DNA from 4 places in the Clostridium omnivorum genome. Region 4 is predicted to be linked to each of the others. Evidence: riboswitches for the same ligand, from Rfam matches in the RefSeq annotation. Region 4 holds a riboswitch; each other region holds the start of a gene.
The links. Region 4 has a riboswitch for cobalamin ahead of bsdE14_RS20670 (ECF transporter S component). Riboswitches for the same ligand answer to the same signal wherever they lie in the genome.
Positions count from the first base shown of each region.

Region 1: linked by a shared signal. The riboswitch ahead of bsdE14_RS15060 (cobyric acid synthase) and the one ahead of bsdE14_RS20670 (ECF transporter S component) in region 4 are both predicted to bind cobalamin.
Region 2: linked by a shared signal. The riboswitch ahead of hemA (glutamyl-tRNA reductase) and the one ahead of bsdE14_RS20670 (ECF transporter S component) in region 4 are both predicted to bind cobalamin.
Region 3: linked by a shared signal. The riboswitch ahead of bsdE14_RS18260 (energy-coupling factor transporter transmembrane component T) and the one ahead of bsdE14_RS20670 (ECF transporter S component) in region 4 are both predicted to bind cobalamin.

Region 1 is NZ_BRXR01000001.1:3,185,029-3,192,608, reverse strand. It holds gene bsdE14_RS15080 (cobyrinic acid a,c-diamide synthase CobB) at 1-79, opposite strand, end outside; gene cobT (nicotinate-nucleotide--dimethylbenzimidazole phosphoribosyltransferase) at 80-1,153, opposite strand; gene bsdE14_RS15070 (pyridoxal phosphate-dependent aminotransferase) at 1,166-2,230, opposite strand; gene cbiB (adenosylcobinamide-phosphate synthase CbiB) at 2,253-3,191, opposite strand; gene bsdE14_RS15060 (cobyric acid synthase) at 3,196-4,683, opposite strand; cobalamin riboswitch at 4,822-5,013, opposite strand; gene cobU (bifunctional adenosylcobinamide kinase/adenosylcobinamide-phosphate guanylyltransferase) at 5,056-5,646, opposite strand; gene bsdE14_RS15050 (TIGR03943 family putative permease subunit) at 5,719-6,459, opposite strand; gene bsdE14_RS15045 (permease) at 6,500-7,573, opposite strand.
Region 2 is NZ_BRXR01000001.1:4,217,894-4,225,473, reverse strand. It holds gene cobA (uroporphyrinogen-III C-methyltransferase) at 1-249, opposite strand, end outside; gene hemC (hydroxymethylbilane synthase) at 267-1,142, opposite strand; gene bsdE14_RS20010 (NAD(P)-dependent oxidoreductase) at 1,163-1,807, opposite strand; gene hemA (glutamyl-tRNA reductase) at 1,765-2,961, opposite strand; cobalamin riboswitch at 3,180-3,350, opposite strand; gene cls (cardiolipin synthase) at 3,506-5,035, opposite strand; gene bsdE14_RS19995 (TetR/AcrR family transcriptional regulator) at 5,342-5,878, shown strand; gene bsdE14_RS19990 (YidC/Oxa1 family membrane protein insertase) at 6,150-7,043, shown strand; gene bsdE14_RS19985 (DUF2238 domain-containing protein) at 7,164-7,580, shown strand, end outside.
Region 3 is NZ_BRXR01000001.1:3,866,856-3,874,435, forward strand. It holds gene bsdE14_RS18235 (DMT family transporter) at 1-289, shown strand, start outside; gene bsdE14_RS18240 (aminopeptidase) at 407-1,534, shown strand; gene bsdE14_RS18245 (D-alanyl-D-alanine carboxypeptidase family protein) at 1,552-2,793, opposite strand; gene bsdE14_RS18250 (NUDIX hydrolase) at 2,936-3,544, shown strand; gene bsdE14_RS18255 (hypothetical protein) at 3,541-3,888, opposite strand; cobalamin riboswitch at 3,994-4,172, shown strand; gene bsdE14_RS18260 (energy-coupling factor transporter transmembrane component T) at 4,247-5,113, shown strand; gene bsdE14_RS18265 (ABC transporter ATP-binding protein) at 5,101-6,714, shown strand; gene bsdE14_RS18270 (ECF transporter S component) at 6,735-7,418, shown strand; gene bsdE14_RS18275 (DUF4430 domain-containing protein) at 7,466-7,580, shown strand, end outside.
Region 4 is NZ_BRXR01000001.1:4,347,993-4,355,572, forward strand. It holds gene bsdE14_RS20655 (winged helix-turn-helix transcriptional regulator) at 1-124, opposite strand, end outside; gene bsdE14_RS20660 (PhzF family isomerase) at 289-1,194, shown strand; gene bsdE14_RS20665 (alpha-ribazole kinase) at 1,350-2,087, opposite strand; gene bsdE14_RS20670 (ECF transporter S component) at 2,077-2,598, opposite strand; cobalamin riboswitch at 2,706-2,881, opposite strand; gene bsdE14_RS20675 (PhzF family phenazine biosynthesis protein) at 2,953-3,822, opposite strand; gene bsdE14_RS20680 (helix-turn-helix transcriptional regulator) at 3,988-4,914, shown strand; gene modB (molybdate ABC transporter permease subunit) at 4,968-5,654, opposite strand; gene modA (molybdate ABC transporter substrate-binding protein) at 5,674-6,456, opposite strand; gene bsdE14_RS20695 (DUF5692 family protein) at 6,791-7,580, shown strand, end outside.

The sequences.
Region 1 (7,580 bases), 1.2 Mb from region 4:
TAAGTGCTTTCATAATTCCCAAGGTTACTGTAGTTTTTCCGCCTCCACTGCAATTAGATGAAATTACTATACTCCTCATTTACTTTTCCCTTATATCAACTAGGTTTTCATTTGACATAATTGTTTCATTAAAGGTATACATATTATTCATGGCAGCTAATGCAGCTTCTATTATGTTGAATGCCATAGGACATCCAGTCCCTTCTCCTAGTCTCATTCTTAAATTTAATATTGGTTCAAGTCCTAATTCTTTCATCATATATGCTGCTCCTGGCTCCGCAGAAAGGTGAGAGCTAAACATATAGTCTCTAGCAAGTGGATTTAATCTATAAGCACATAGTGCTGCTGCTGAAGAAATAAAACCATCTATTACTATTGGCACCCTATTTTTAGCAGCTCCAAGATAACATCCGCATAGTCCAGCAATATCAAAGCCCCCAACCTTTGCAATAACATCTATTACATCCTCTTTGTTAGGTGAATTTAAGGTTATAGCTTCTGATATTACTCTTTTCTTGTTAATATACTGTTCCTCTGTAAGTCCAGCCCCTTTTCCCACTACTGTTTCAACTGGTAATTCGGAAAGAACACTGAGTACAGCTGCACTAGTAGTTGTATTTCCTATACCAACCTCTCCTGTACCCAATAAATCATAGCCTTCTGCAACAAGCTTATCTACTGTCTCAATTCCTATCTCTATTGCTCGCACGGCTTCTTCCCTTGTCATAGCAGATCCTTTAAGGATATTCTTAGTTCCTTCTGCTATTTTTTTATTAATTATTTTTGGATTATCAAACTTGCCCTTTACACCAATATCAACAATTGTTAACTCTGCATTATTATGCTCTGCAAGCACACATACCCCTGTTACTCCCATAGTAAAATAATTAGCCATAGCATAAGTTATCTCTTGGGGTGCTGCACTTACACCCTCATCACATACTCCATTATCAGCGCACATTACTACTATGTTTTTCTTGCTAATTTTGTTTTTTACCTTACCAGTAATTCCTGCCATTTTTGCAGCAATGTCTTCTAAAGCTCCTAAACTACCTATAGGTTTTATCAAATTATCTAGTCTTTCTTCAGCCTGTGCTATTGCCTCCTTATCAAGGTTTTCTATTTGTCTTAAGGTATTTTCTAATATCCCCATCTGTATATCCTCCTATATATTTTTTAAAGCATTTATGAGTGTTGCATTATTCTTTCTATCTTTTACAGCAAACCTTACGAAGTTTTCATCTAGTCCCTTAAAATTACTAGCTCTTCTTATTAGAATTTGCTTTTTTAAGCATCTTTCATATAGAGTATCACAATCAATGCCCTTAAGTTTACATAATATAAAATTGGCATGGGTTTTATAAACTCTGCTAATACATTTAAGCTTGCTTAGCTCCAGTTCTAAAAATTTTCTCTCTTCTGCAATCCATTTAAGGGAAGAAGCTGTATATTCTTTATCTGTTAAAGCGTATATTGCAGCTATTTCTGCAAAGCAGTTTATGTTCCATGGATTTTGCTTAGCTTTAAGTTGTTTAATTAAGCTTTTGTTGCTGCTAATACCGTAGCCAAATCGTATCCCAGGCATAGCAAAAAATTTTGTTATTGCCTTTATGATTAATAAGCACTTATATTTTTCAATCTCCTTAATAACACTGTGTTCTCTATCCCCTGTAAATTCTATAAAGGCTTCATCCACAACCACGATCTTTTTATTTTTCTCACAATAATTAAGTATTTCTTTAAACTTATCCCTATCCAGTATTCCTCCATTAGGATTATTAGGATTCCCAATGATAAAACTGTCAACCTCCCTCAATTTATTATTTATATCTTCATAATCATAATCCATATTCTCGTCTAAACTGGAATATAGAATTTCACACCTAGCTTTAACAGCACTTAACTCATACTCTAGAAATGATGGAGTTAAAATGAGAACCTTCTTACTATGTCCTATACATAAATCTATTACCTCTGATGCTCCATTTCCTAATACAAAGTTATCCTGAGTTAAATAACTAACCTTATAAGTTTCTCTTATATATAAATTTAAGCTTTCAATTAGCTTTCTATATTCTATATCTGGATACCTCACTAAAGCCTCTACAGCTTTATTCATATTATCCAAAAATGATTTTGGAACTCCTAACGGATTAATATTTGAACTAAAATCTATTAACTCTCTTCCTTTAAGCAATCCTGCTGAATAAACATCTCCACCATGTATCATTGCCATACTCCTTTAACAAGCTCTACTTTATGATAAAAACAATTAAATATATAATAATTAAAATAATCTCTGAAGCATACATTAGCTTTATAGTGTCTAAAATGTGTCTATATCCAAGTTCTTTATTCTTATTTCCTATAGTGGGCTTATACACAAGCTCTCCAAAATATCTGTTTATCCCACCTAATTGAACTCCCATGGCACCTGCTGCAGCTCCTTCAGGGTAGGCACAATTTGGGCTTTTATGATTTTTCCTGTCCCTCCACATTATCTTCAGGCTATGAACTATATTACCATTTACAATTGGTGCTGAAAGAGCAATAAGAATTCCTGTAATTCTTGATGGTATATAATTAAAAACATCATCTACTTTTGCTGGAAAAAAACCAATATATTTATATTTTTCATTCATATATCCCAGCATTGAATCCATTGTATTAATTGCCTTATATAGCATGGCGAGTGGTGCTCCTCCTACCATAGCAAAAATTAATGGAGCAATTACTCCATCTGAGGTATTTTCTGCTACTGTCTCCACATCCGCTCTTATAATTTCGTAAGCGTTTAACTCATTTGTATCCCTGCCTACAATATAGGAGAGCTTTATTCTAGCACCTTCTAAATTACCTTCTTTTAACTCTTCATAAACTTTTATAGCTTCCTTGTGCAGACATTTAGCTGCAATTACAGTCCATAAGAGTAATATATTAATAATATGGTATAAAAGCTTGTAATTACTGATAAGCCTTAAAATAATGAACGGAATTATAAAGCTTATAAAGCCAGTAACTAAAACTATTAATCCTCCCCAAAGCTTAAGAGTACTTTCCTTTTTACACAGCTTTCTGCCGCTCTTTTCAAGACAGCTTATTAGTTTACCAATATAAATTACTGGATGCGGAAACCAAGAAGGATCTCCTATTATAAAGTCTATTATTACTGCTGCAAGTATATCTATCAACGTATCACCAGCTTTTAGGCACAACGCCCATAATTTTATATATATATTCCATATTTAAGCTTTTTCTTACCGTATCTGCCAGCTTATCTAGCTCCTTTTCACGCAGGCTTTCATAGGCTATGGACTTTTTCTCCATAATTTTCTTTTCCCTTCTAATAGAATTTAGCAGCTTTTCTCTAAACTGAATTCCATCAAAGATTCCATGAATATAAGTGCCCATAATATTACCCTTTTCATTTATCGCACCATCTTCATAGCATACTTTTTCACCATTCTTTTCAACTATTTTAAATAAAGGTCTGCTTTCTTTACCATAACTACTTACTCCCATATGTATTTCATAACCATAAACACAGCTTGAGTCTTTTATTCCTTCAGCTCTAACTCTGGTAGTAACCTTATCATTATGAAAAACCGTATTTATATCAAGTAGTTCCATGCCTTCAATTTTCTCAAGTTCTGTTTCGGCAAAATAAGGGTCCACAATGCTCTTTCCCAGCATTTGATATCCACCGCATATTCCTATAATTTTCCCACTTTTACTGTATTCCTTAATACATTCTTCAAGGCCTGAATTCCTTAATGCTATTAAATCACCGATAGTATTTTTACTACCCGGAATAACCAATAAATCAGGCTTTCCAAACTCCTGTACTGAAGTAATAAATCTTACAGATACATCTTCTTCAGCTTTGAGAGCATCAAAATCAGTGAAGTTTGATATTCTTGGAAGCTTTATAACAGCTATATCAATAGGTGCATTAACATTTTTATTAAATTCCACAGCACCATCCTCATCCTCAAGCTGAAGCCTAAAATATGGCACCACGCCAATACAAGGAATATGTATAATATCTTCCAGCATATCAAGTCCAGGATTTAAAATCTCTACATCCCCTCTAAACTTATTTATAATAGTTCCTTTTACTCTTTTCTTTTCATCGTCGTTTAGGAGCAGCATAGTTCCAGCTAGAGAGGCAAAAACTCCTCCCTTATCAATATCCCCTGCTAAAAGGACTGGTGCGTCTACAAGCTCTGCCATGCCCATATTCACTATATCCCTATCCCTTAAATTTATCTCTGCAGGACTTCCTGCTCCCTCCATAACTACTATATCAAAATTCTTCTCCAGTTTTTCAAAATGCTCCTTAAGCATACTTTTAAATTCTAGTTTCAAGTTATGATATTCCATTGCTGTAGAATTTCCATACACCTTGCCATTCACTATTATCTGGCACTTTTTATCTGAGGTAGGCTTTAAAAGTATAGGATTCATATATGCCTCAGGCTCTAATCCAGCTGCATAGGCCTGAAGCACCTGGGCTCTTCCCATTTCTTTTCCGTCCAGCGTTATGTATGAATTTAAAGACATATTTTGTGATTTAAACGGTACAACCTTAAATCCATCCTGTTTAAAAATTCTGCATAGTGCTGTAACTAAAATACTTTTTCCTACAGATGAAGCTGTGCCTTGAATCATGATTCTTGCCATGAAAGTACCCCCTTATAATTCTAAGCCTATTAAAAAGAAAAAAAGTGGCAAGCTTTTCAGTTCACCACCTTTATAAAATAAAAAAACCGACCTAAAGTCGGAGTTATATCTATGTAAAGACCTTTCCCACCGAAAGCTTTGTAACTATGTACTCAGGCAGGTCTCCTGGCTTGTGAATCTTCCTCATCCCGACCTTCCTCAATGCTTTTCATAATTAATCATCGAGTGGTATTTCAAGATTTGTCCTCACTTACAGTAGCGGGGGCTGCTGCGGATTTTAACCGCATTCCCTTTTCACCCATTATAGGCACCTAAGTTTGTATTCAATTTCCATATCTAGTGTACAATACCTGTAATGACTTGTCAACTCCATTACTTTAACTTAACAGGTAGACCACAAGCGACTAAATATACCTCATCACATAATGAAGCTATAAATTGATTTATACTTCCAGCCATATCCCTAAAAATTCTGCTAATTTTATATTCAGGAACTAAGCCGTATCCAACTTCATTAGTCACCATTATAAGCGTCTTATTTAGCTCCTTTGCCTTTGAAATTAATTTATAAAATTGATTTTCTATTTGTTTATATAATATCTCCACTTCTTCTAATGACATATTATCGAAGTCTCGTTCTGTGCTAAACATTAAATTTGTAAGCATTATGGTAACACAATCCAGCATAATTGTATCTTCTTTATTGCTTTCCAGAACTAAATCTAAATCCTTAAATCCTTCATAGGTTGTCCATTTTTCATTTCTTCTTTCAATATGTTTTTTGATTCTGTTTTCCATTTCCGCATCAGTAATTATTGCTGTAGCAATATATAATACTTCATCCCTATTTTTAAGCATTTCTTCAGCATATTTGCTTTTCCCACTTCTACTTCCTCCAGTTACTAAAATAACTCTATTCTTCTCCACACTGAAACCTCCCTGCCTTCTCTTAGTAATAACCATTCAAATACTAATACTAATTATATACTCAATCAATTAATTGCAAAACAAAAACTGCATAAAAAACTGCAGTTTTTATTCATATATATATTTATTTACTGGATTATCTACTGTTTCCATATTCTCTATCTTTATTATAAATATTCTGCCGCCCTTCTTATCCCTAGTTGAGTCCACTATTCCATTAACTTTAACCCATTGATCCTGCTTAAAATCTTTTACATTCTCATACTGACATAATATAGCTATACTTTGTGCATCTGCTGCACAGCAGCTTAATAGCATTCTTCCAATTAAGAATTGATTTTTATCTAAGTCCTTTTCCTTTAAAATAAAGCCTTCAAATTCAACCTTTTTACCTTTATACTCATCAGTGTGTGTATTTAATTCATTAACAACATCCAAAAAATTTTTGTTATTTAAGATTATTTCATCCTTGTCTAAATAATTTATTCTTACAAAATCGTGTATATGCTCATGGTTAAAATGATTTTGTCCATTTACATATATTCCTTTATTTTCAGCGGCATCTGCATTCAACCCTTGTGGATTTACGTAAATCCCTAAAATTAGTGGTACCATAAAAATTACATATCCGTACTTAATTTTATTTTCTTTTCTACTGGTGAAAATCCTACCCAGCTGATAAACAGATAATATAATAAAAAATATAAATGCAAACTTAACATAGCCGTCCATTTTAGGGTGTATAAACAAGCTAATCCTCCCTGTAAAAATTAATGAGCCAATATAATAGGAGAAGCATACAAGAATAATAAACCAAACAATTTCATTTATATTTAATGTCTTCTTCAAATCAATTTTTCTCCTTTCACTTGAAACACTGGGAAGTATGTTAATATCCAAAAATCCATGATGGTATAAATCCAACTGCAACAGCTGCTAAGAAACAAATAGATATTATTAAAAATATAAGCTTTACTACAAATCCTAATTTAAAATTTCCGCTTAGCATTATAGTATTCTTTATATCAATCATTGGCCCTAATATTAAAAAACCAATAATAGAACCAACTGTAAATTGATTTAAAAAGGTTCTTGCTATGAAGGCATCAGTTTCAGAACAAATGGATAAAACAAAAGCTAGAGTCATCATAACAATTATTGAAGATAGGTTTCCTGAGCCTATTGATAAAATTAACTGTCTCGGAATAAAAGTTTGCAGTGCAGCAGCTAAAAAGGCACCTATAATAAACAACTTGCCTACATCATAAACTTCTGAATTAGTATGTCCAATTATTTCAGACCATTTGCTATCATCATGCTCATGTAAATGTTCATGATGATGATGGTGACCATGGCTATGGCTATGATAGCCACAGCTGCATTCTTGTTCATCATGATTAATATTATTTTTCAATGGATTATTTGTTTGTAATATACTAACTAAATACCCAATAATCATTGCTGAAGCCACTCCAAATCCAGCCCTAAGAAAAACCATATAGGGCTTACCTAAAAATGCATAATAAGTTGATGCAAGCACTATAGGGTTAATTATTGGTACAGCAAGCATAAAGGTTACAGCCATATTTAGTGGCAGTCCCTTTTTTATTAGCCTTTTAACTATAGGAACAATTGCACATTCACATACTGGAAATAAAAGACCCATAAATGCTGCTATAAAGGTCCCCATAAGCTTATTTCTTGGAATTAATCTAGCTAATCGTTCCTCTGATATAAATACTTGGATCAGGGATGAAATAAAGGAACCCAAAATTATAAAAGGAATTCCCTCCAGAATTATGCTAAAAAAAATTGTAGTAAAATTATTTAATGTGCTCTTATTTATATACAATAATGAAAATGAATTTAATATATATACTATAACTACAACAATTACGGCTGCAGCTAATATTTTTATCAGTTGATTCATATTATATAAAAATCTTTGTCCTTTTGCCTCCATACTATAC
Region 2 (7,580 bases), 130 kb from region 4:
TCCAACAACATGTCCACTCTTAGCAAGAAAAACAAGCATCTCATTTATTTCATCCTGAGTTTTATAATGACAGCCTGGTTCCTTGCCGCAATAGAACACTTTACAGTCATCCTTTAAATACTTTAAAACATTTCCTCCAGCCAGCCTGTCATACATTACTGCTGTACACTTTTTAAGCACTCTCACTGCTTTAAGTGTCATCAATTCTTCGTCTCCTGGCCCTGTACCAATAAGATAAACCTTACTCATATGTAACTCCTTTTCCTCTAGCTGCTGCTTATTATTTTTTCTGCCAAGGCTTCACCCAGCTCAATATAATCTTCTGGATTGCCTTCAATATCCTTCTTTATTAACCTATCTCCCACTTGGAACATGCCTGCTATACGCATTAGATTACCTTCTATTACTGCATACGCACCTATTGATATATGGCAGCCTCCGTTTAGTCTTCTCATAAAGCTTCTTTCAGCAGCTACACACATTTCTATCTCTTGACAATTTAGTCCCCTAAAAATATCACCTTGTTCACTGCTGCTTACAATTTCAATTCCTAAAGCTCCCTGCCCTACTGCAGGCAAAAACTCATATGGATCAAAGTAATTAGTTATTTTACACTCCATATCAAGTCTTTTAAGACCTGCTGCTGCTAGTATTATTCCGTCTAGGTTCTCTTTCTGCATCTTATCTATTCTAGTGGGCACATTACCCCTTATAGGTACAACTTCTATATCTGGCCTCATTGCCTTAAGCTGGGCCTCTCTTCTTACACTGCTGGTTCCAATTCTAGCTGCCTTAGGAAGATCTAAAAAGCTAATTCCATTAATTGACACAAATACATCTCTTACGTCCTCTCTAACTGGTATAGCAGCAATTTCAAAAATGCTGCTTAACTCATAAGGTACGTCCTTCATACTGTGTACTGCTGCATCTGCCTTTCCTTCCATAAGAGCTAGTTCTATTTCCTTAACAAAGAGACCTTTACCACCTATCTTATCTAGTGATATATCTAATCTTATATCCCCATCAGTTTGAACAAGAAGCTTTTCACACTCTAAGCCGTACTTATTTTTAACCATATCAATAACTGATTCAGTTTGTACCAAAGCTAGCTTGCTTTTTCTTGTAGCAATTTTTAAACTCAAAATAATTTACCTCCATAATATTAATTGTTAAAAAACATTCTTAATACCTCTTTATGCTTATTCTTATCGTAAAAGAATCTAAAATCCTCTGATACAATAAAATTTAGTATTTCATCCTTATATTTTAAAGTCTTTGCCTCTTCACGAACAGTGCAGATGTACTCAATAAACTCATCATATTCACTCAGAGTTTTATCTATTACATTCGCTAAAAATATAGCTGCTTTAGGGTTTCCACCCTTAGTATTCAAACTAAAGATAACATTTTCTGTTTTTCTTTGTACTGGCATAACAAATTGTCCTTCTTTAAAATCTGTACAGTCTAAATAAAGCTTATAAAGTTTTTCACAATCTTCTTTAATCTTTTCTCTAACCTTTTTATCATTTACAGCTATTACAACCAAATGTTTGTCATGAATAAATCTTGATTCATATTTTCCTTTGATTATGCTCACATTTGACATATTTAATAAATTATCAAAATCACATATAAACTCTTCAGAAAGCACAAAAACTTTGCAGCCTTTACTAGCAAGACTCATAGCTTTTATATACCCTGCTCTTCCTCCACCTATAATGAGAACTTTAGTTTTACACGATAGCAAGGAAATATGAGTATACTCTAACTCGGTTGACAAAAAATCCTCTGTATTATTTTCAAGCATTCCTCACCCCTACCCTTCAAATACTCTTCTTTTAAAACCTCTATAGCTTTATTTACATATGCATCAGAGGTGCTCTTCAATAAAGTTCTTGCCAAAACTTCATTATCCTTAGTATGTTTTTTATTAACAAAAGTATTGTATCTTTTGCTATATATTTTTTCTCCAGTAATCTTTATCTTTGTAATTTGAGGCGTTATTTCCTTTATACACTGCCAATCTTTATACTCCTTAATATATTTATCAACTATGTATTTAAACTCGCTCATTTTTAGTTCTCTTATTTTTTTATTTTCATCATCTATAAGGCTTATTTTATCAATATCATATACTTCAACCTGTTCTAGTGAGGCTACCTCATTATCAACGTCTCTCGGCACTGCTAAATCATATATAATTAATTTTTTATCAGGAATATCATTTTTTGACACTACAGTATGAGGTGCCGATGTGCAGCTTATAATACAGTCCACATCCTTATAATGATACTTTCTTTGTTCAAAAGGTATGACTCTAATCCTATGATCATTAATATCAATGCAGCTTCCATTTCTAACAACTATATACAAACTTTCAAAATTGATGCCTAAAATATATTTACAAGTTAATTGCCCAACTTCTCCATAACCTAAAACCATAAACTTCTTTGCACCTTTAGCTAATGCTTCCTTTACAACTATGGATGAGGAAGATACTGGAATTTTATAAAGTTCTGCCTTATCTCTAAATTCCTTTCCACAAGTTATGGCTAGTTGAAAAAGACGTTGAAGATCTCTGCTTACTGCCTTAAGCTTCAAGGACTCTTCATAAGCTATTTTTACCTGACCTAGTATTTGATCCTCACCTAAAATTTTTGAATAAAAGCCACAGGAAAGCTCCATTAAATGCTTAGTTACTTCTTCCTCTTTTTTTCGAAATATATAGTTAATAAATTTTTTATTCCATCCTAATCTAATGAAAATCTCTTCTACTACACCTTCATCGCTTATTTCACAATCAAAATATATCTCCGTTCTATTACATGTACTTAGTACCACTACTTCTTTACATAATCCTAGAAGCTCATTAATTGTTCTTTCACTATGCTTAGGTATTATTGAAAGCTTTTCTCTGATTTCAACGGTGCAATTACTTTTAATACCGATAAGCTGTAACATTCTATCAACTCCAAAACTTAATTTATCCTTTTTCTGATATTAATATAATGGTCTTTTGCCATGCTTGCAGAAAAATTCTACAATTTTTTACAAAATAAAAAACCCCTACCCTTTTGAGGTAGAGGTCTAACAATCACAAATTTCCCACATACTGAAAATGCTAAAATCAGCTTAATCATGTGTCTAAAATGCTATGCCATTTCCCTTCCCACCGAAGGATTAGCTTTTGATTTTAGGCAGGTCTCCTGACTCACGGGTCTCCCTCCTTTCACCTTCCCAGCATAAAAGCCAGTGGTCGAAATTCGTCTCCGTATACAGTAGCGGGGGCTGTAGTGGATTTTCACCACTTTCCCTATTAAACTTAATGTACCTAAAACAAATATTAAATTCTACTTTGATTATATACTATGTTTATATATTATTCAATAGACATAAATTCTGATTACAAATATTGCTACTTAATACAGAATGAAAGCGGACCTATCTCAAAATTATAGTCATTTCTAGTTGGTTACTTTTTTGCATTGTAGTATTTATAAATTAATTAACAAAGTGGAGCAAACATCCTAAGCACGGCATCAAATAGTGTGCCAAAAAATCCATGCCTGCAGTCATTTATATTTATCCCCTTACTTTTTATAATTGTTTCTACAAAGTCCTTCTTTAAATCCATTATAGCTTTAGTTCTATACATAAAGGTTCCACATTCAAAGTGCAAATATAAACTTCTAAAATCCATGTTGATAGTCCCTACTACTGCAAATTCATCATCGCAAACATAACTTTTAGCATGAAGAAATCCTGGAGAATACTCATATATTTTAACTCCAGCCTTTAGAAGAGGTGCATAATTGGATCGGGTAAGCCTATAAACAATTTTTTTATCTGGAATACCTGGTGTAACAATTCTAACATCTACTCCCCTTTTAGCTGCCATACAAAGAGCAGATTTCATTTCATTATCAATAATGAGATAAGGAGTAAAAATATAAATATACCTTTTTGCTTGTGATAATAATTCTATATAAATGTTTTGTCCAATTGTTTCATCATCAAAAGGTGAATCTGAAAATGGCTGCACATAGCCATCATATTCTAGACTTTCCTCATAACTATGATCAGATTTATAGTTTTCTAGAATATCCGTACTTTTCCTAAACGTATTCCACATTTCTAAAAACATCAATGTAAAACTCCAAACTGCATCTCCCTTTATTTTTACACCTGTATCCTTCCAATGACCATATTTTTTCTTTTCGTTAATATATTCATCTGCTAGATTGATACCTCCATTGAAAGCTATGTTTCCATCAATAACTAAAATCTTTCTATGATCTCGATTATTCATTACCATAGAAAGAATTGGTCTAAACTTATTAAATGCCATGCATTTAATTCCCCTTTTTTCCATCTTTCTTTCAAAATCACCTGGAAGCAAGAAAAGAGACCCTACATCATCATATATCATTCGCACATCTACACCTTCGGTTGCTTTTCTAGTGAGTATTTCAAGTATACTATTCCACATGATTCCTTCTTCAATGATAAAATACTCAAGGAATATAAAATATTTAGCCTTTTCTAATTCTAAAAGCATATCTTTGTACATGATGTCTCCTAAAGGATAGTAGGTAGTTTCTAAATTCTTATAAGCCGGATAAAAGCTTTTTTCTTGCAGATATCTGCAAGTTCCTTGAACACGCTGATCTAAATCACCTATTTCTTTAAGAATACTACTTTCTTTCTTCATCAAATCAATTGATTTTTTATGTTCTCTACTTAGGCGCAGCTGCATTACTTTAGAGGGCCTTTTGTTACCAAAGAATAGATAAAAAAGGCCTCCGAACAAAGGCAGTACCATTATTAGAATAATCCAAGCAATCTTATAGGAAGCATTTTCATCATTTCCAATAATATATAAGACAATCAAAATACTTAATATTGAAAATGCAGCATTTATCCAAGCATAATAGTTTGTTAGTCTAATTAGAAAAAGAATAAACCAAATAAGCTGTATTAGGAGCAAAGTTGAAGTAATAAATATTCTACTGTTCATTATCCTAAAAAATTTCATTTTAGTACCCCTCCAAACTAATTTGCCTCATCCATAGCGTTAAATTTTTCATTGCCATTATAAATAACTAGTGATTTAATATGGTCCTAAGTGATACTATATAAGTAGTGTTAAATATAGCAATAATATTTTACATATAGCCTTTTACTTATTTCAATCAACTTAATTGACAGCTTTTATATAATTTGTTAACATTATTGTACCGTTCAACCAGTATAGTAATATTGTATTTAATATAACATAACCATTAATTTAATGATAGATATTAATTTGTAAATTTAATTTTTATATAGAAAGGTTGATATTATGACTAATCCAGTAAAACAAAAGATTCTTGAGGTATCCAATAGATTGATTATGGAAGAAGGCCTAAATTCTTTCACCTTAGAGGAAGTAGCAAAAGAAGCCGGGATTAGTAAGGGAGGACTTCTATACCATTTTCCCAGCAAGGATGCGCTAATGAAAGGGCTTATTGAGAATAATCTAGCATTATTTGAGTCAAAAGTTGCGGCAGGAGAGAATACTACAATTTCTGATTTTCCTAATAGCTGGTTTATAAGCTATATACGAGAACAATTTAATACTGCTAAGATTGATTACAATACAATGAGTGGAATTATAGCCGCATTTGCCTTAAATCAAGAGCTCCTTCAGCCAGTTTTAGAAAATCGTAAACAATGGTTTGAGAAAATGAATGGATTAAATGATCCTATTTTAGGTATTATAATAAGCCTAGCCTGCGATGGAATAGCATCTTCTTTTCTTCTTGGCATAGATGTATATCCTGAAGATACAAAAAAAGCGATTATGGAGAGGCTTATGAACTTAGCAAAAGAGTGTTAAATAATTTTATTACTATAATTAAGTTTTTTAGGAACTCAATATGAGTTCCTTTTATTTATGGCAAAAAAACATCTTATAAGAAGTATTATTGCCTCATTTGTATCTATATTATTTATTATAAACTATTTAATTGACAGCCTATTTTTAATTTGATAATATTAATATACCGTCCAACCGGTACAGTAACATTGTATTTAATATATATATAAATATTCGGCAAAAGTCTCAAACTTCAAATTAAAATTCTATATGACAAAGGAGTGCTGTTAAAATGCTAGACTTTATTTCCTACCCTATAGGTACACTATTAAGAATAATATATAATACTTTAGCCTTTAAAAACTATGGAATATCCATAATTCTTCTTACTGTTCTCATAAAGACCTTAGTACTTCCCTTAACAATTAAGCAGTACCGTTCCACAGCAAAGATAGGCGAAGTTCAACCGCAATTACAGAAAATTCAAGAAAAATATAAAAATGATCCCGAAAGACTTAACCAAGAAACAATGAAGCTATATCAAGAAAATAATATAAATCCTGCAAGTGGATGTTTGCCTCTTTTAATACAGATGCCAATTCTTTTTTCCTTATACTATGTAATTTCACAACCGCTAAAGTACATGTTCAGAGTACCTGCAGAAACAATTAGCAAGTTATTTAGCCTGATCCCTACTGGTGCTGTAAAAGCTTCTTCTATACATGACTTAAGCATAATTAATTATTTTTCGCAAAATACTGACAAGCTATATAGTATAAACGGCCTTATATCAAAAGACCAATTATTAAATATGAATTTTTTTGGTATCAACCTTGGAGCAATACCTTCTCTTGATTCTGGTAAACTTTTTGGAAGTTCGCCGGACATACAAGCTTGGATTCTACTTATAGTACCTATACTTGCTGTGGCTACTACTTATATTTCAATGAAATACTCCATGAATCAAACTCCTCAACAAGATAACAACCTTGCTCAAAATTCTATGCAAAAAAGTATGTCACTAGTTTCACCAATTATGACTGGTTTTATATCTTTTAGTGTTCCAACTGGACTAGGACTTTATTGGATTATTTCAAATATCCTTCAAATCGCTCAGCAGATCTTTATGAATAAATTTATAATTAATAAACAACCAAGAGAGGCTTTAGTACAAAAGTCAAATTAATAAAAAATGTATCCAAGCTATTAACTTAGGTCTATTATTGTAAAGTCTTTAAAATCCCTTAACTAAATGGATCTAGTAAATATTAATTGCTATAAATAAATTTTTATGGGGGAATAATAAATGAAAAGCAAAAGAAAATATGTATTTAATGATTACTTTGAAATATTTTTATACATTCTTGCTTTAATTTGTTTTATCTATTTTTTTGTTAGAGGAAATAAAGCTAAAACTATACAGCCATTGTTAATTTCAGCAGTATTGTGTGTTATGAAGGAAATAATTAAAATAACTAAAATAGATATTTTTCCTGCTCTAAGATTTTCAATTTTAGCATTCATTTTTGTTACCATGTTCCTAGCTAATGAGTTCGGAGGCTATACAATAATTCCGCATCTTGATAAAATTGAACATTTTTTCTCAGGTTTTATCCTATGCTTTTTAGGGTTATCAATATATAATCATTTAAATAATAATAAAATAGATAATTTAAATTTAAAAACTATGGTACTTTTCAGTCTGTTCTTTTCTATTGCTATG
Region 3 (7,580 bases), 480 kb from region 4:
GTTTACAATTCCATCAACTAAAGCTTCTTTAAATTTGATTTTTTTAGCTATATTTTGCTCTTGTATTGCTTATGCGATGTATATATACTGTTTGGAGCATTTAGGCGCTACAGTTATCACTACATATATAAATCTTCAACCAATTGTAAGCTTAATTTCAGCAAAACTTTTAATTAATGAAATTATTTCGGTATGGCAGGTGGTTGGAAGTGCAATAATAATACTAGGTGTTTTTCTAGTGGGATTTGGTGAAAGGTTTAATCTAAAGAAGTTTGAGGATTTAGTTTAGTGAGAAAATTAAAACTTTTATTTCATTAGGGTGTAAATATTGAAATAAATATGTTGTATGAAATTTAAAAGTTTGATAAGATAACAGTGTACTAGTAAAATTTAGGAGGATACAATCATGGGGGATAGTAGATTAAATAAACTTGCAAAACTATTAGTAAATTACTCTACAGAAGTAAAACCAGGTGAATTTGTTTTTGTTATGAGTGACGAAGTTGCAACACCATGGATGGTAGAGGTAGTAAAAGAAGCAGTTAAAGCTGGAGCACATGTAGAAACAATGTTAAATTCCGGCGATGTAGCTGAAGTTAAATTAAAATATAGCACAGCTGAACAACTTCAGCAGGAAAACTTCATAATGAAAAACACCTTAGAAAAAGCTGATGTTTGGCTTTCAGCTTGGGGCTCAAGAAATACTAAGTCAAATTCAAATATACCATCTGAGAAGTTGCAATTAAATGCAAAAGGCGCAACTAGCTGGAGAACAATATACTCCTCAAAGATGGGAGACGGAAGCTTAAGATGGTGTGGAACTCAATACCCAACTTATGCAGATGCACAAGAAGCTTCAATGAGCTTTAGTGAATATGAAGATTTTGTTTATGGAGCAGGATTATTGGATGCTGAAGACCCAGTAGCAGAATGGAAGAGAGTAAGCGCAGAGCAAGAAAGATGGGTTAAATATCTTGATACAAAAAAAGAATTGCACTTTATATCAGAAGGGACAGATATAAAGGTTAACGTATCAGGGAGAAAGTGGATTAATTGTGATGGTAAGGTTAATTTTCCAGATGGGGAAGTATTTACTTCACCTGTAGAAGATGGTATTAATGGATATATAACCTTTAGCTTCCCAGGAATTTATGCTGGAAAAGAAATTGAAGGCATAAGACTAGAAATAGAAAAAGGTAAAGTTGTTAAAGCCACAGCAAAGAAGGGTGAAGATTTACTATTAGCTCTTTTAGCTACTGATGAAGGGTCCAGCAATTTTGGAGAAGTAGCTATTGGTACAAACTACGGAATTAAGAATTTCACAAGGAATATGCTGTTCGATGAAAAAATAGGTGGAACAATACATATGGCTATAGGTGATTCTATGCCTGAAGCAGGTGGATTAAATAGATCATCAATTCATTGGGATATGCTTTGCGACATGAGAAATGGCGGTAAAATTTATGCCGATGGAGAATTGTTCTACGAAAATGGACATTTTATAGAAGGAATTCTAGAAAAATATAATTTATAATATAAAAGAAGGACGTCTTATTTAGAGGTCCTTCTTTTTCTTTTAATAGCTAAAGCTAAAATAATTAAAAGCACAAATGAAATAATAGATATAGATGAAATAATAATAAATTTATTTATATAGCTTTTATCAAAGTTCTTTGTAGGGTATATATTGTATGAATATGTAGTATCTCTATCCCTAACTTCTAATTTTCCCACAGGTGTATTCACATCTAATTTTCTTGGATCAAATTTATTAATTTCAAAGGATGTCTCATATTCAACATCGTTTTTGTATCTTAGTATATCTTCTTTTACCGTAAAATCAATTTGTATTTTCTTAGACAGTTTATTAAACGGGCTTATGTTAAATTTTGTATCACTGTTTAAGAAAGGAATAATACAGTATTCAGTGTCGAGAGTCTTTATAATGGAATTCTTTTTTATAATCGGTTCTTTTGAAGCAGCATAACTCCAGCTAATTATTTTTTCCATATCTTTAAAAACTACGGTATCATTTTTATCATATTCAGATTTTAAAACCACACCTAAAATTCTTCTTCCATTTCTTTCATAAAGAGCAAGAAGACATCTTCCGGCATCTGAGGTATAACCGGTTTTTCCGCCAATACAACCATCTTTTCCAAGCAGTTTATTGGTATTTTTAATAGTAATTTCTTGGTTAGTCTCAGTTGTAAAAGTGCTGTTGCTCTTCTTTATTGTATCCATTATCCAAGGATAATTATATACTTCTCTGCCTATAACGGATAAATCGTAGGCAGTCGTATAGTGATTTGGATCATGAAGCCCGTTGGGAGTTACAAAATTTGTATTTTTTAAATTTAGGTTTTTTACTTTATCATTCATAAGAATGGAAAAGTTATTAATATTGCCACTGATGTTTTCTGCTATCATATATGCTATATCATTGGCTGAATATAAGAGCATAGCGTCCATAGCATTTTTGGCAGTGAGTTTATCCAAAGCAGGCAGATCTAAAGAAGATGGTTCCTGCATTTTAGCTTTTTCTGAATATGTAAGGATATCACCAGGCTTTTTATTCTCTGAAAGCAGCATAGCGGTTACTAGCTTAGTTATACTTGCGGGGTAAAGTCTAGTATCAATATTTTTTGAATAAATTATCTCTTTAGTATCTACATCAACAGTGATTGCGGAGGTGCCTATTATACTTGGCTCTGTTTGGGCGGCAACTGCATTTTCACAGAAAAGACACATTATTAATAATAAAAAAACAATTATTTTTTTCTTCAAAACCATCTCTCCAAATTATATATTTTTCATATATACAAAGTATATTATTAAATGGTAAAATTTACAATAAAAAAATTATTTTATTAGTTCTTTATTTAATATATATTATAAATGTAGGAGATACAATAACATTTTAGAGGTGATATTATTGAGTATTGACATAAATAAGATATTTAAGAACAGAAAAGCAGGAATCATAGGAAATTATAAAAAAAGTTCAGTGATGATTTTGATATATGAAGAAGAGGGAAAGGAATATTTAGTTTTTGAAGTCAGATCAAAACAACTGAAGAGTCAGCCAGGCGATATATGCTTGCCAGGAGGAAGGATAGAAGCAAATGAGGCTGCAAGGGATGCAGCGATTAGGGAAACAATGGAAGAACTTAATGTTGAAGAAAAGGATTTAGAATACATTGGTGAAATGGATTATTTTATAAGTCCCTATGGCTCTATTATGTATCCTTTTATAGCTAAGCTTAAAAGGATACCTGAAGAGCCAAGTAGGGACGAAGTTGATCATATTTTTAAAGTGCCCTTGGAGTTTTTTATAAATAATGAGCCCTTATTATATGAATTAGAAATAGGTCCAAATTTAAAAGATGATTTTCCTTACAACTATATTCAGGGGGGGAAGAATTATAAGTTTAGTAAGGGAAAATTAAAGCAGTATTTTTATAAGTATCAAGAATATATTATATGGGGATTTACGGCAATGATAGTTAAAAGCTTTATAGATATATTAAAAAATGAGCTTTAACTTGTTGCCTTTTTCCTTCCAATGCCAAAAAGTATCAAGGATAGAGCTACTGCAAATAAATATACAATTAAATAGATTATTGATATTAACCTTGAAGCCATAAAAAATTTAAGATATATGAAGGCTGCTAGTGAGACAATGGTCCAAAATAGAGATACATAGGACATTTTATTGTTTCTGCTTCTCCAAGCATCTGGATCTTTCATATTACCAATTATTTTGTCTCTGCTTTCATTTTCTTTTGAGGTTTTTATTACTAAAGTCTTAAAGTAAAATAAAAAGGCTAGGGCAATAATTGATACTCCTAGAAAATAATAAGATAAAGATAAACTTGTTATAGTCATATTAGTTACCTCCGTTTAAATTACTTGTTTATTTATTAATAGTATAACCATATATAAACTTAATATTTTTTATACAGGGTTAACTATTGAAAAAAGCAGTTAATAATGTTATGCTAGTATTGAAAATGAAATAAAAATTGCATGAGGGAATGTGGTTTGAATCCACAACAGCCCCCGCTACTGTAATCATAGACAAATGGTATATAACCACTTGATTTTATCAGGGAAGGTTACCAGGAGGATGAAATGTGAGTCAGGATATCTTATGCAATTTGTGTATAATCCACCTTCGGAGGGAAGGCTAGGTAATTTATTGCCGGGCTTTTTCTAGTTCGGTTTTTTATTTTTCGGAGGAAATATGAAAAAAGAAAACACTCTACATATATTAACTGTTGCTGTTATATGTTTCTCGCTGCTGATATTAACATTTTTAACTAATAATCCAGTGATTTTAGGAGCTGTTCTAATAACTTGTTTTATTATATTTTATTCTTGGAAAAGCATAGACAAGTTTAAGCTTGGAATTATTTACTTTATACCCTTCTTTATTGTTACGGTATCAATTAACTTTATTTTTGTAGATGAAGGAAAAAGTAAGCTTTTTTCAATTGGTAACAAAAGTTTTACTTTAGAAGCATTGATATATGGAAGTATACTAGCTTTTAAGCTGTTGCTTATTATCTACATTTTTATGATAATTTCAATTTTACTTAATTCCGATAGAGCTGTGTCTTATTTTTCAAGTAAAGTTCCAAAATCTACATTGATTTTAATGATATCCTTTAAGCTTTTTGCCATAATGAGACAGAGAATTAACAGCATTAAAGAAATTTATAGCTTAAGAGGAGTAAATTATGAAGGAAAGAGTTTAAAAGATAAAGTGAAAAGCTATGTTCCTATACTTTCTATACTTTTGGAAAGTTCATTAGATGGATCTTTTGATATAGGTGAGGCTGCATATATTAGAGGCTTTTTAAGTTCAAAAAGAAGCGTATATGAAAGACAAAAGTTTTTTCATAATGACTACTTTTTAATTGGCAATAGCCTATTACTTGTAGCATTATATTTGATTTTCGATATTCTTGGAAAAGTTAAGTATGATGTATATACGAATATGTCAATGTATAACGCATTAAGCATTTCAGCAGTATTTATAGCTGCACTTACAGTTTTAATTTCAATACAGCTTTTAATAAAATCAAGGAGTAAAAGATGGCATATATAGATATTGAAGGATTAAGTTATAAATATCCTGAAAGCAATAAAAATGTTTTAGATAGTATTAATTTATCTATTGAAAAAGGTGATGTTTTACTGTTATTAGGTAGTTCTGGTTCAGGAAAATCAACACTTGCTAAGTGTTTATGTGGTTCAATTCCAAATTTTTATGGTGGTACTATATCTGGCAAAGTATCTCTTGATAATACTGAGGTTGATAAAATAGAGCATAAAGACAGAGCTAAAGAAATAACTATGGTTTTTCAGGATCCTGAAAAACAACTAGTAATGAACACTGTACATAGAGAAATAGCTTTTGGACTTGAAAATGTTTCAGTACCAGAAGAACAGATAAAGAGAAGAGTTTGGGAATCGCTTCAATTTTCAAATATACTAGACTTAGCATATACAAAAATTAATACCCTTTCTGGGGGTCAAAAGCAAAAGGTATCAATAACTTCTGCAGTTGCATATATGCCTAAATGTATTATTTTAGATGAACCAACCTCTCAGCTTGATCCAGCTGCAGCTGAGGAAGTAGCTGCACTAATAAAAAAAATTAATGAAGAGCTTGGAATAACATTGATTATTATTGAACAGCGAATTGATAGATGGTTTGATTTGGCGGATAAAATAGCAGTTATTAAAGAAGGTAAAATCTCTTTTGCTGGTTCAAAGGAAGAAATGTACAACAGTAAGGATGAGTATCTATTAAGATTTCTTCCTGGATATTTAAAATTATTTAAGCATTTAAACATAGATAGGATGCCTAAGAGCTTTAAAGAGGCAAGAAAGGAGCTTAAGGCTGCAAATATAAAGATTAACCAACAGCAGAGCATAAGCTCAAATAATAAAGCCGTCATTAATATTAATAATCTTAACTGTGGTTATGAAGGAAATAATGTTTTAAGGGATACAGATTTAGAAATTAAAGAAGGAGAGTTTTTGGGTATATTAGGTGCTAATGGCGCTGGAAAAAGTACACTTCTAAAAGCGATTACAGGACTTTTAAAGTATTCAGGTAGCATAAAACTCTATGATAAGGAAGTTAAAAAAATGAAACTAAAGCAGGTTTCACAAACTATTGGCTATGTTTCACAAAACCCAAATGATTATTTATATAAAGATACTGTTTATGAAGAATTGAAGTTTACACTGGATAATCATGAGATTAAGGATTTATCTGTCATTGAAGAAACTTTAAATGCATTAGGGATTACTGAACTTAAAGACAGAAATCCTAGGGATTTAAGTGGCGGAGAAAAGCAGCGCGTTGCTATAGCAGCAATGTTAGTATTAAGGCCAAAAGTTTTATTATTAGATGAACCAACAAGAGGCTTGGATAGCGAAGTTAAGAAACTACTAGGAACGATTCTAAAGGATTTAAACAAAAATGGAACTACAATAATCCTTGTAACACACGATATGGAGTTTGCTTCACAATACTGTAATAGCTTTTGCCTTATGTTTAATGGAGAAATAGTTTCTAAGGGAAGTAAATACGATATATTTAAAGATGGAATATATTATACAACAACAATAAATAAATTGGTTAGGGATATTAACCCGGACTTATTTAATCTCAGCGATATATCGCAAATTTTATAGAATCAGTAAAGGAAATGATTATGAAAAAATTATATATTTATTTTACTTTCTTAGCATCACTGATTTTAATGATTTTGGCAATTAAGCTTGGAGGGAGTGAAAAATTTTCTCTTATAATAACAGTCTTTGTAATTATTATTCTAGCCGCTAGTTATTTTTATTTTGAAAATAGTAGTATGGGTACAAAAGAAATTGCAGTAATTGCAACCCTTAGTACTTTTGCTGCAGTTGCTAGAGCAGCATTTGCAGCTTTTCCCAATATAAAGCCAACTACATTTTTAGTGGCATTATCAGGGTTAGTTTTCGGACCTTATGAAGGTTTTTTAATTGGAAGTACTGCAGGATTCATTTCTAATATTTTTCTTGGCCAAGGACCATGGACGCCATGGCAGATGTTTGCCTGGGGGCTAGTTGGAGCAATATCAGGCTTAATAGGAAAAGGAAAAAAGCCTTCTGCTGAAAAATTTTCAGTAATTTGCTTTCTATATGGCTTCATGTTTGATTGGATAATGAACTTATGGCATGTGATTGGCTTTATAAGACCACTTAATATTAAAACCATTGCACTAGCTTATGCTACGGGTTTAACTTTTGATATAATGCATGCAGTCAGCAGCTTTATATTTTGTATTATATTCTACGACAGCTTCTATAAGGTAATGGACAGATTTAAAAAGAGACTTAAAGTTACATATTTGAAATAAAAGCTACTTTTATATAAATTATTATTACTTTTAAAGGGGGAAATATAATGAAAACAAAGAAAATATTTTTAAATAGTATTTTCACAATTACAATGGTTATTCTAATTACAGCTATGCAGCTTATGGGTGCTGGATTAAGAGTTAAAGCTGTAGAAAATCCAA
Region 4 (7,580 bases):
TGTGCCACAGTACAATAGCTCTCCACTTACTTCCAATTACCGTCATGGCAAAACCTAAAGAACATTTAAAATCCTTCTGCCTTTTTTTCTGATTCGGGAATTTTTCAATTATATCCTTAACCACGCTGCAACCTTCTTTCCAAATGGTAAGTAGCTGACTAATAAGTGCGTACTTGTATGAGTATTCAAGTAAAACTATAATTAATTATATAATATCTAGATATTAATTACCACAAGCTAAGATAAGGAATTCAAGTTATATACTAAAATATATTTGGAGGTCAAATCATGTCTAGAAAATACAATTTATATCAAATTGACTCATTTACAAAGGAAAAATTTACAGGAAATCCAGCAGGGGTAATTACAAATGCAGATGGATTAACTGACAATGAAATGCAGCAAATTGCAAGGGAGCTAAATAATTCTGAGACTGCCTTTATATTTTCTTCTAGTAGTAATGAATATGATGCTAATGTGCGCTTTTTTACTCCAACTAGCGAAGTACCAATATGTGGCCATGCTACAATAGCTTCCCATTATGCACGTGCAGTTGAGAAGGGGCTTGATTCTTCAAGGGTTTATCATAGGACAGGTGCTGGTATTTTGCCAGTTGATGTAATAAAAGAAAAAGATGATTACAAAATTGTTATGACTCAAGGTAAAATTGAGTTTGGCCAATTTATTGATGGTACAAATAAAGAGGAGCTTATTTCTGCCCTTAATATAACAAGCAGTGATTTGCTAGAAAACTGCAAGATTCAGATTGTGTCTACAGGTCACTCTAAGGTTATGATAGGTATAAAAAATATTGAAACTTTAAATTCATTGCAGCCCAATTTTGATGCGCTTTCTAAGTTAAGCAAGAATATAAAATGTAACGGTTATTATGTTTTCACTGTTGATTCTATAGATAGTGATATTTTAATTCATGGCAGAATGTTTGCTCCAGCAATAGGAATCAATGAGGATCCCGTAACAGGAAATGCAAATGGTCCTTTAGGAGCGTATCTTGTTCATCATAATCTAATTAAGCACGACAACTCAATATTTAAATTCAAAGCAAAGCAGGGAGAAGCTATAAAACGCGCAGGAGTTATTGAAGTTGAAGTAAAAATAGAAGATAACGAGCCTGTAGAAGTTAAAGTATCAGGAAGTGCCGTGATCATATTTAAATCTGAACTACTATTATAGGATAAAAATAAGGGAATTAAACTTAAGCTGAACAATGCAGATAAATTATAAAAGAAGAAAATATTGATATACCAAAACAAACTGAATTTCAAAACCAAGAAACTATTATAAAAAAAGCAGCATCAATTTAACAAAAATAAATTGATGCCGTTCTTTTATAAATTCATAAGTCTGCCTAGCTTAATAGGATTTTGGGTTAAAGAAGATAAATTAATATGCTCAGTGCATGTAAATACAAGACAGGTTGATGGACCTGCAGATTTATATATGTCTACATATCCTTCTGGTTCATATATGAATTTACAATTAACATTTTTGCATAACATTTCGATTTCTTCAAAAATTCCTTTAGAACCAATTGGAACTATATCATTAATTTCATTTAATTTTATAAGTTCCTTAATGTAATTAAGCTGAACTATCTCATTATCATATAATCCATTTATCTCATTTCCCACCTTGGGAATTCCAAGACAATAAATAAAATCTCCTGATCTAGATTTAGCAGCTCTAATTTTATCATTTTCACATATTCCCACAACAGTAATTCCAAGAGCAGTCTGGCTTGTTTCTATGTTTTTCTCTGTACTTATAGCCATAGGTATAGATCCCAGATTAGCAGCTTTGAGCTCTTCTAAAACTCCATTAATAATTTCATCACCAGTAGGACTTGGCTCGTTTGAAATAGCAATGCTAATAGTTTTTGGAATGGCATTAACTGAAAGCACCTCCATAAGTACCACTCTAACAGTAAACCTTCCTGTGATATAGGGTGATACTTTTACAACATCATTTTGCTTAAGACCAATTCCTCCGCAGGAATCACAGGCGGTTACTATTGAGTAATTGCTATCTATTTGAACAACTTCAACATCTCTCCCTTTATAGCCCACCTTTAAAAATACCTACCATTTCTTTAGGAATAGCTCTTTTTATTGGCTTGAGCACTAAAACTCCAAGGATTATATTGAGAACACTTGCAGCTGTTAAAGGCACCAACGCACCTAAAAAAACGGGCATTCCCATACCGGGAATTAAAATAAGTGTTGCAGGACATACTACTCCATTTAATATAATACCTATAACAATTGCTATAATAATATTTGTTTTTTTAGCACAGAAGTTAAATATGAGCATTATTATTGCCATTTCAATTCCTATTAAAATATGAATAGGTAGGCTAAGAGGAAAACCACCTAGACCAGCTGAGGCCATGTGACCTAAAAAGCCTACTATTGCTCCTGGAATACCACCAAGCAATAGAGCTGCTAAATAAGCAGGTAGAGAATCAAAGGCTATGCTGCTTGTTATAGGATTAGGCAGTTTTATGTATCCCCCCACAACACTCATTGCTATAAATAGAGCAAGTAGAACTATTTGTCTTGTTTTAATTTGATTTTTCATAAAATCACTCTCCTTAAAAAATTTAATTTAATAAAAATAAAAAAGTTCTTGAATACACTTATTGCGTATTCAAGAACTTTACCATCATTCTCTTACAGATTTCCTAAAAAATTCTACTCATAAAAGGCAGGTCTCCTGGCTAACGGATTAGCAAGTTTTTCACCTTCCCAGTGAAAACCAGTGGTATAATAAAAACTCTACCGTATACAGTGGCGGGTCCGCTGAGGATTTTCACCCCATTTCCTATTCTCCCATAAAGGGCACCTTTTTAAGTAAATATGTATAATTTCACTAATAATATAGCATATTTAATTAGCCATGACAAGCATATTACAGATGCAAATAAAAAAATAATTATATCTTAATTTCAATTTCAGATAAATTTAAAGCTTTTCCTCCAACCTTAACTTCAATAATATTTTTCTCATGAATCTTTAGGAATACAATTATTTCTGATGGTTTTTTCATTGTATAACCTTGTTCAAAAACAATATGTTCTTCGTCCTTTGAATTGATTTTATCATGTTTAAACAGGTAACTGGCAAGAGCACCACTGGATGTACCAGTTGCAGATTCTTCGGATATTCCATAAAGCGGAGCAAAATTTCTGCAGTGAGCATCTGAGCCATTAACTGTGTCAAAAGTGAATAAATGATAACCAGTTGAATTATATTTTTTGCTAACTGCTGATACTTTATCAAAATCGGGTCTTATGCTTTTTAATATTTCTATATTTTTTATAGGAACAATGATGTCCCTAAGTCCAGTGGATACAACTTGTACTGGCAAGTCTTCTTGTATTCCTGCTGTAGTAATATTCAATGAATCTGCAATTTCGCTTTTTGAAATTATTTCATAAAAGCTTGGAATTGTCTGATTCATTATAATAGACATGTCTTTATTTGCCTCTACTTTTAAAATACCTGCTCCAGTCTCCTGCGTGTACACACCAGGCTTTATTTCACCTAGGCTAAGCAGCAGGGAAAAGACTCCTACAGTTGCATGTCCGCATAGCTCTACTTCTTCAGTAGGTGTAAAAAATCTCACCTTGAAATCAGCTTTGTTTGACTTCATAATAAAGGCGGTTTCACTGAAACCAATGATACCTGCAATCTTTTTCATATCATTTTCTGAGAGAGCATCAGCATTTAATACAACTGCCGCAGGATTTCCTCCTTCAATTGATTTTGCAAAGGAGTTTAGAGTATATGCTTTTATTTTCATCATAAATTCCCCCTTTACATAAATATATCATTTCAATTAGTTTAAATAAACAGAAAATAAGTTAGATCAATTATAAATAGCATAACTTAAAGATATTTTACATAATTATTATTAAATATGAGACTTATATTTTTACATAAGTGAATACTTAAAGGAGATTAAAAAATAATGAATGATTATGCATTAACTCCGCTAGAGGTAGCTGAAATACTGAAAATATCAAAAAATACCGTTTATGAGCTAATAAAAAAAGGGGAACTTAATGCTTATAAGGTAGGCAAAAAGATCAGAATTGATATGGTAGATGTAGATGAATACAAGAATAGCACCAAAAGCAATATAGCTAAGAGAAATTATATTTCTCAAAGTAATAATGAAATTGACAATAGCACTTTCATTATTTCTGGACAAGATATAATGCTAGATATTTTGACAAGACATTTAGAATTAAATTGCAAAGGCTTTCATGCCTTTAAATCTTATGAAGGTAGCTATAATGGTCTTTATGAACTATATCAAGGTAAAGTAAGTGCAGCCACTGCACATCTATGGGATGGAGATACTGGTCAGTACAATATTCCTTATGTAAAAAGAATGCTGCCGGGGGTCCAAGCTGTAATTATTCACTTAGCTAAAAGAATGCAGGGTTTTTATGTAGCAAAAGGGAATCCAAAAAAAATCAAATGCTGGGAGGATTTAATCCGTTCTGACATTACTATTATTAATAGGGAGAAGGGCAGCGGTACTAGAGTGCTGCTAGATGAACATTTGAGAAAGCTTGGTATAAGTCCTTCAAAGATAAATGGATATAAAAGTGAATGTGCTTCACATTTAGCTATAGCTAGTGCAGTAGCTCGAGGTGAGGCAGATGTAGGTATTGGAAACGAAAAAAGTGGACTACAGGTAAAGAACATTGAGTTTATACCTATTCAACAGGAAAGTTACGAACTAATAATAAAAAAAGAAGATTGTAATAAGCCTAATTATCAAGCTGTTCTTAATGTTATAAATTCAGATGAATTTAAGACGGAGCTTCAAGGGATTGGCGGTTATGATATAACTGATACTGGCAAAGTGGCAGGGGAGACTTGATTTAAAAGCACAATGGAGTCATATTTATATGACTCCATTTTTTACACGCTCTTTTATCTTTTATTTACTAGATTTACTTTTCTCGATCCACTATTTGCCCAATAATTTGAAAGTGTTATAACCACTAAAGATATAATGAAAATGATGAAAACCCAACAAAATGCGGATGTCATATCTCCACCTTCCACAGCAAAGAATATTGCTATTGGAATAGTCTGAGTTTTGCCTGGAATATTTCCTGCCAGCATTAGTGTAGCACCGAACTCTCCAAGTGCTCTTGCAAAAGCTAATACAGTTCCTGCAGCTATTCCTGGCCACCCAAGAGGAACAGCGATAGTCCAAAATATCCTAAATTCAGATACCCCTAGAGTTCTTGCAGCGTTCAATATATTTTCATCAATAAGTTCAAAGGCTCCCGAGGTGGCTTTATACATCAATGGAAAGGCAACTACAGTTGCTGCAATTACTGTGGCAGGCCATGAAAATATAAGCTTTATACCTAGAGAAAATAAAATACTTCCAATAGCACCGTTTTTTCCAAATAAAAGTAAAAGAAAAAAACCCAGCACAGTTGGTGGAAGCACCATTGGTAGTGTAAATAGAGCATCAAAAAACACCTTGAATTTACCTTTCTTATTTCTCATGAACCATGCAGCTAAAATACCTATAAAAAAAGTGATTAAAGTTGAAGCAACTGCAGTTTTAGAGGAAATCCATAAAGGTGAGAAATCGAAATTCAAGATATTTCACTCCTAACGTTTATTTTATACCTGTCTTGAAGCCACATTTTTCAAAGACAGACTTAGCTTTATCCGAAGTCAAAAACTTCATGAATTTATTAGCAGCGCCATTATTTTTGCTAGATTTTATTACTGCGGTTGGATAAACTACTGGATCATGGGAATCAGCAGGTGCAGTTGCAACAACTTGTATCTTAGTAGATACCTTAGCATCAGTAGAATATACTATGCCTGCATCTGCATTTCCTGTCTCTACCCAAGTTAGCACTTCCTTTACATCCTTGCCATATACAGCTTTAGCCTTTATTTTATCTACCACGCCTAATTTAGTAAAAACTTGTTCTGCATATTGCCCAGCTGGTACACTCTTAGGTTCACCAAGTGCTATTTTTTTTGCTTTATCAGTTGTTAAATCATCAAAGCATTTTATTGTGGCATTATCTTTTGGAACTACTAAAACTATATCATTTAGCAAAAGGTTAATTTTTGATTCTTTATTTATTAAATCTTTGCTTTGAAGTACATCCATCTGTTTTGTAGCTGCAGATATAAATATATCAACATCGGCTCCTTGCTCAATTTGCTGCTGAAGTGTGCCTGAAGAGCCATAGTTAATTGTTAGCTTAACATTTGTGTTTTCATCAGTATATATTTTCTTAACTTCATCAAGAGATTCCTTTAAACTGGCTGCAGCTGATATGCTTAAAGTTTCAGGTTTAGCTTGTTGTTTTGTACATCCTAGGAACATGGAGAATGATGCTGTAACTAAAAATAAAGAAGTAAGTTTAAATAATCTTTTCATTATAATTGCCTCCTTATATTTATCTTAAAACAACAAAATATTACATAAATGATTAAAACATAATAAATTAAATTGAGTTTGCTATGTTTAGTAACGTTTCATACTACTATAATATGCATAGACAAGCATGAAAAGAATTATTTTGTATTATCATCAAATAAAGTAATTATAACTAAAGCAGCTGTAAAAGTTTGACACTATAAATCGCGTATAATATAATCATTTGTATATACAAAAAATTACATTAATCTCTAATACTCACAAATTTAATACTTTGTTACTGTGAGGAATATTAGAGATATAGTAAATAATATTTAAATAGGGGGCTTATATCATGGGGATTTTATACCAAGCAACAAGTTTAATTGACTGGGGAATTTGGCTTTTTGTCCTTTTTGCTTTAATGGCTTTCAATGAATTCGGCCGTTCAACAAAATGGGGAGGAATTATATTATTTTTTATTGTACCTTTAATATTAACTATTTTTGTTTGGCCAACAACAGCAGCACCAGGAAATGAATATGGTACAGGAACTTGGTTTAACTGGGTTAAAACATACTCTGCTTTGGCAGGCTGTTTGGGATTCATGGCTCTTCGTTATATTCCATCATTATCAAAGAAAAAGTGGGCATTATGTTTTCCACCACTTATATTGGCACTTAATATTTTTGAAGCAGCTATTCGTGACTTCCAGTGCTTTTCCTTTGGTGCTTGGAACGGGGCTAGAGTGGACAATCTTTGGTTAATGTCAGGACCATGGAATATCATGAATGGCTTAGCTGGACTATTAAATATCATAACTATATGTGGTTGGCTTGGAATTTTTATTTCTAAAGACAGAACAAAGGATATGATTTGGCCAGATATGATCTGGGCTTGGATAATAGCTTATGACTTATGGAATTTTGCATATACCTACAATTGTATTGCAGACCATTCCTTCTATTGTGGTTTAGCATTGCTACTCTCCTGCACTATACCTACCTTTTTTATAAAAAAAGGAGCATGGTTGCAGCATCGAGCACAAACACTTGGATTATGGATTATGTTTGTTATGACTGTACCATCTTTTGCAGACCGTATAGCACCTATACCTACTACGCATAATGCAACTGCATTTTTTG